Linked DNA regions of Azoarcus olearius. The protein of the gene in region 2 interacts with the protein of the main gene of each other region in a pairwise test. Links are inferred from orthologs where the notes say so. Each region holds a gene or a part of one and is shown on either strand. Other genes may lie near its edges.

Region 1 (3,112 bases), 2.7 Mb from region 2 along the record:
CGCCGGGGGTCGCGGGTTCGAGTCCCGTCCACTCCGCCAATCAATAGATATGGGAGCCTTCGGGCTCCCATATTTTTTTCTGCGCCTCCTGGCGCAACCATCTTCCCCTTCTGCCGTCAGCAGAACCCCGCCAAGACGGGGAGTCGACCATATGTATGGCTAAAAGCGTAGTGATAAGCTACATTTCTTTCCATACGCATCGGTATGGATTGGTTCGTCCGCTGCGTCGATCAAGAAAGGAGAAGACAGCACAATGAGCATCAAGAAAGTAGGTGTAGTGGGTGCCGGCACGATGGGCAACGGTATCGTCCAGGCTTTCGCGGTCGCGGGCTTCGACGTGGTCATGACCGATATTGCCGACGCTGCGCTGCAGCGGGGTGTGCAGACGATCTCGGGCAGTTTCGATCGTTTGATCAAGAAGGAGAAAATGACCGGCGACGAGAAGGCTGCGGCACTTGGCCGAGTCAAGACGTCGACCGATCTGGGCGCAATGGCGGATGTTGATCTGGTGATCGAGGCCGCCACCGAGAATCTCGATCTGAAGCTGAAAATCTTCGCCCAGCTCGATTCGGTCGTGAAGGCCGACGCAATCGTCGCCAGCAATACGTCTTCGATCTCCATCACCAAGTTGGCCGCCGCGATGAAGCGCCCCGAGCAGTTTGTCGGCATGCACTTCTTCAACCCGGTTCCGATGATGGCGCTGGTTGAACTGATCCGGGGCTTGCAGACCTCGGATGCTACCTACGCCGCGGTCGAAGCCGCAGCCAAGGCGGTCGGCAAGACGCCCGTGCAAGTGCGCAACAGCCCGGGCTTTGTGGTCAACCGACTGCTGTGCCCGATGATCAACGAGGCGATTTTCGCCCTCGGCGAGGGGCTGGCCACCGCCGCGGAGATCGACGAGGCGATGAAGCTGGGTTGCAACCATCCCATTGGTCCGCTGGCATTGTGCGACCTGATCGGTCTCGACGTCGAACTGGCGGTGATGCAGGTGCTGTTCGAAGGATTCAAGGATCCCAAGTACCGGCCGGCGCCCTTGCTGGTTGAAATGGTTGAAGCGGGCCGCCTCGGTCGGAAAGTGGGTAAGGGCTTCTTCGACTACGCCTGAGGCGCCTCGCCTAAATTAGGCGCTACAGAAAATACAAAAGCCACCCTGGGGTGGCTTTTGTTTTGTGCTGTCGGGACTATCCGCGCCTCATTGCATCGAAGAATTCGGCGTTGCCCTTGGTGGCCTTGACCTTGTCGAGCAGGAATTCCATCGCGTCGATGTCGTCCATGCCATACAGCAGCTTGCGCAGTATCCAGATCTTCTGCAGCACGTCCGGCTTCATTAGCAGTTCTTCGCGCCGGGTGCCGGAGCGATTCACGTTGATTGCCGGATAGACGCGCTTCTCCGCCATGCGTCGGTCGAGGTGGAGCTCCATGTTGCCGGTGCCCTTGAACTCCTCGTAGATCACGTCGTCCATGCGGCTGCCGGTGTCGATCAGCGCGGTGGCGATGATGGTCAGCGAGCCACCTTCCTCGATGTTGCGCGCCGCACCGAAGAAACGCTTGGGTTTCTGCAGCGCATTGGCGTCGACACCGCCGGTCAACACCTTGCCGGAAGCGGGCACCACGGTGTTGTAGGCGCGGGCAAGCCGGGTAAGGGAGTCCAGCAGGATAACCACGTCCTTCTTGTGCTCGGTCAGGCGCTTGGCCTTCTCGATCACCATTTCGGCGACTTGCACATGGCGCGACGCGGGTTCGTCGAAGGTGGAGGCCACAACCTCGCCCTTCACCGACCGCTGCATCTCCGTCACTTCTTCCGGGCGCTCGTCGATCAGCAGCACGATCAACTCCACGTCCGGATGGTTGGCCGTGATCGCGTGGGCGATGTGCTGCAGCATCACCGTCTTGCCGCTCTTCGGCGGGGCGACGAGCAGGCCGCGCTGGCCTTTGCCGATCGGCGCGATCATGTCGATGATGCGGCTGGTGACATTCTCTTCGCCGCGGATCTCGCGTTCGAGCTTCAGGCACTCCTGCGGATGCAGCGGCGTGAGGTTCTCGAACAGGATCTTGTGCTTGCACTCTTCCGGCGGTCGCCCGTTGATCTTGTCGAGCTTGACCAGCGCAAAGTAGCGTTCGCCATCCTTCGGGGTGCGGATCTCGCCCTCGATGGTGTCGCCGGTGTGCAGATTGAAACGCCGGATCTGCGAGGGCGACACGTAGATGTCGTCCGTACCCGCCAGGTACGAGGTGTCGGGCGAGCGCAGGAAGCCGAAGCCGTCTGGCAGGACTTCAAGCGCGCCGTCGCCGTAGATCGGCTCGCCCTTGCGCGCACGATTCTTCAGCAGCGCGAAGACGAGTTCCTGCTTGCGGAGCCGGTTCGCACCCTCGATTTCGTTGGCAACCGCCATTTCCAGCAGCTGGCTCACATGCAGAGCTTTCAGCTCCGACAGATGCAAGGCCGCAGCAGCCGTGGATTCGGCGGACGAAGCAGAACCCTCTTCCATCGCCAGCTCGGCATCGAGCAGGTCGAGTTCGGAGGTGTTGCCTTGGGGAGAATTACCGTCGCGGTTGCGGGCACCCCTGCGGCGGGTCCGCGAAGCACCGCGAGAACGGGCCGGAGTCGCCTCCGGCTTAGATGTTGCTGTCAATGAAAGCAGTCAGTTGAGATTTGGACAGGGCGCCAACCTTGGTCGCCTCGATGTTGCCGCCCTTGAAGATCATCAGGGTCGGAATGCCACGGATGCCGTACTTGGCCGGCGTTTCCTGGTTTTCGTCGATGTTGAGCTTGGCGACCTTGAGCTTGCCGGCGTAGTCTTTGGCAACTTCGTCAAGGATCGGCGCAATCATCTTGCACGGGCCGCACCATTCAGCCCAGTAGTCGACCAGGACGGGCGTCTGGGACTGCAGTACCTCGGCCTCAAAGCTGCCATCGGTCACATAATGGATATGCTCGCTCATGATTCCTCACATCAGGGGTGACGGTATTGTGTGTCGGGGGGCGTTGGGTCGCGGGAGCGGTGAGGCCCTGCGGGGCCCGAAGGACCAGGGTGCGACGAAGCCACCCCGGGAAGTTTTCGCGAAGTTATGTCAAGGCGCGGCCTCCGTCAAGAAAAAGTGCGGCGCGGCG
Region 2 (3,022 bases):
CACGGACGCTTAAACGGATGCTCGACCATCCGCACCTGCGGTCTTTGACGATCCGCCCCTGCAGCGAGAGCCGCAGGGACGTCCCAAAGTTCCTGCTTTGCGTTAAGCCGAAGCGGTGGTCGGCTCGACGCGGACGCCCGCGCCCATCGTGCTGGAGACCGCGACGCGGCGCAGATAGACGCCCTTCGCGGCGGCCGGACGGGCCTTGACCAGCGCTTCGATAAACGCATTCAAGTTCTGTTGCAGCGCTTCGACACCGAACGAGGCGCGACCGATGGTGGCGTGCACCAGGCCGCCCTTGTCGGTGCGGTACTGGACCTGACCGGCCTTGGCGTTCTTCACCGCGGTGGTCACGTCCATCGTGACGGTACCGACCTTCGGGTTCGGCATCAGGCCGCGCGGACCGAGGATCTGGCCGAGCTGACCGACAACGCGCATGGCGTCCGGAGTGGCGATGCAGAGGTCGAAGTCGATGGTGCCGCCCTTGACCTGCTCGGCGAGATCGTCAAAACCGACCACATCGGCACCCGCGGCGCGGGCCGCCTCGGCCTTGTCGCCCTGGGCGAACACCGCCACGCGAACGGTCTTGCCGGTGCCGGCGGGCAGCACGACGGAGCCGCGGACCACCTGATCGGACTTACGCGCGTCGACGCCGAGATTCACGGCGACGTCGATGGATTCGTCAAACTTGGCAGTGGCGCATTCCTTCACCAGCGCCAGCGCTTCCGCGACCGGGTAGATGCGGTTGCGGTCGACCTTGGCGCGGAGCGCCTGAACACGCTTGGAAATCTTGGCCATGATTACAGACCCTCCACGGTGATGCCCATGCTGCGGGCGGAACCGGCGATCGTACGCACGGCGGCTTCCATATCGGCAGCGGTGAGGTCAGGCATCTTGGTCTTGGCGATTTCCTCGACCTGGGCGCGCGAGATCGAGCCGACCTTGTCGGTATGGGGCTTCGGAGAGCCCTTCTGGATGCCAGCCGCCTTCTTGATCAGAATGGTCGCCGGCGGCGTCTTCATGATGAAGGTGAAGCTCTTGTCGGCAAACGCGGTGATCACCACCGGAATCGGCAGACCAGGCTCCAAGCCCTGAGTCTTGGCATTGAAGGCCTTGCAGAATTCCATGATGTTCAGACCGCGCTGACCCAGCGCCGGACCGATCGGGGGGCTGGGGTTGGCCTTGCCCGCCGGCACCTGCAGCTTGATGTAACCGATAATCTTCTTTGCCATTTAGGCTGACTCCTGAGTTGAGTACAAGCGCACCGGAAATCCGGCGCTCCTCGTAATGCCCGCGTGAACGGGCAAAGGCGGGTGCAGCGCACCCGCCCTATCACTCAAGTCTTTTCGACTTGAGCGAAATCCAGTTCTACCGGCGTCGCGCGACCGAAGATGGTCACCGACACCCGCAGCTTGCTCTTTTCGTAGTTCACGTCTTCAACCGAACCATGGAAGTCGGTGAAAGGGCCTTCCTTCACGCGCACCACTTCGCCGGTTTCGAACAACACCTTGGGACGCGGCTTGTCGACGCCTTCCTGCATCTGCTGCATGATCTTCTCGACTTCCTTTTCGGAAATCGGAGTTGGCTTGTTGGCAGTACCGCCGACAAAACCGGTGACCTTGGGCGTCGATTTGACGAGGTGCCAGGACTCGTCGTTCATTTCCATTTCGACGAGCACGTAGCCGGGGAAGAACTTGCGTTCAGAAATGCTCTTCTGCCCGCCTTTCATCTCGATTACTTCCTCGACAGGCACGAGGATCTGACCGAACGCATCCTGCATGCCGGCGCGATTGATGCGGTCGACCAGCGCACGCTGCACGGACTTCTCGAAGCCCGAATACGCATGCACGACATACCAGCGCTTCGTCATGATCATTTCCAGCCCAGAATCAGGTCGTACAACACCCACTCCAGGCTCTTGTCCGTCAGCCAGAGAAAGATCGCCATCACGACAACGAAGGCGAACACCATACCGGTGGTCTGCACCGTTTCCTTGCGGCTCGGCCAGACAACCTTTTTCGTCTCGACCACGGCCTCGCGTGCGAACTCGGCGAAGCGGCGGCCCGGCTCGGAAAACCAGGCAACCGTGACGCCTGCAGCAAGACCGGCGAGCACGGAAAGCACACGCAGAACCAGCGCCTGATCGGACAGCAGGTAAAAGCCGACCACGCCGGCTGCAACCAAAAAGATCGCCAGCGCAACCTTCAACTTATCGGCCATCTGGGTCGTGACTTCCGGAAAGTATGGCAGGGGCAGAGGGAATCGAACCCCCAACCTTCGGTTTTGGAGACCGACGCTCTGCCAATTGAGCTATGCCCCTGCGGCAGAGACTACAAAGCGCACCCTTACTCGATGATCTTGGCAACGACGCCGGCGCCGACGGTACGACCGCCTTCACGGATGGCGAAACGCAGACCTTCTTCCATGGCGATCGGGGCGATCAGCTTCACGGTGATCGACACGTTGTCGCCCGGCATGACCATCTCGGTGCCTTCGGGCAGCGAGATCGAACCGGTCACGTCGGTGGTACGGAAGTAGAACTGCGGACGGTAGTTGTTGAAGAACGGGGTGTGACGACCGCCCTCTTCCTTCGACAGCACGTAGATTTCGCCGGTGAAGTGGGTGTGCGGGGTGATCGAACCCGGCTTGCACAGCACCTGGCCACGCTCGACGTCTTCACGCTTGGTGCCGCGCAGCAGCACGCCGACGTTGTCGCCCGCCTGACCCTGGTCCAGCAGCTTGCGGAACATTTCCACGCCGGTGCAGGTGGTCTTGACGGTGGGCTTGATGCCGACGATTTCGATTTCTTCGCCAACCTTCACGATGCCGCGCTCGACACGACCGGTCACCACGGTACCGCGGCCGGAGATCGAGAACACGTCTTCGATCGGCAGCAGGAAGGGCTTGTCGATCGCACGTTCCGGGGTCGGGATGTAGCTGTCCAGCGCGTCGGCCAGGCGGAAGATCGCCGGCTCGCCGATGTCGGACTGGTCGCCTTCGAGCGCCTTCAGCGCCGAACCCT

Evidence for each region.
Region 1: the proteins of nusG (region 2) and rho interact in binary tests that used the Escherichia coli proteins (3 or more experiments, as listed by UniProt). The link is inferred for Azoarcus olearius from one-to-one orthologs.

Annotation. Positions count from the first base shown.
Region 1 is NZ_CP016210.1:1,187,381-1,190,492, forward strand. The notes cover bases 312-3,104. They hold rho (transcription termination factor Rho), read right to left. Parts: upstream 2,442-3,104; coding sequence 1,182-2,441; downstream 312-1,181. Other genes in these bases: dqs_RS05590 (3-hydroxybutyryl-CoA dehydrogenase), read left to right, coding at 312-1,105; trxA (thioredoxin TrxA), read right to left, coding at 2,617-2,943. Also shown: more of dqs_RS05590, read left to right, coding at 254-311. UniProt on the Escherichia coli protein: Facilitates transcription termination by a mechanism that involves Rho binding to the nascent RNA, activation of Rho's RNA-dependent ATPase activity, and release of the mRNA from the DNA template.
Region 2 is NZ_CP016210.1:3,843,716-3,846,737, forward strand. Bases 104-2,806 are described here. They hold nusG (transcription termination/antitermination protein NusG), read right to left. Parts: upstream 1,871-2,806; coding sequence 1,337-1,870; downstream 104-1,336. Other genes in these bases: rplA (50S ribosomal protein L1), read right to left, coding at 104-798; rplK (50S ribosomal protein L11), read right to left, coding at 801-1,232; secE (preprotein translocase subunit SecE), read right to left, coding at 1,873-2,220; tuf (elongation factor Tu), read right to left, coding at 2,346-2,806. Outside these bases: more of rplA, read right to left, coding at 103-103; more of tuf, read right to left, coding at 2,807-3,022. UniProt on the Escherichia coli protein: Part of the processive rRNA transcription and antitermination complex (rrnTAC). The complex forms an RNA-chaperone ring around the RNA exit tunnel of RNA polymerase (RNAP).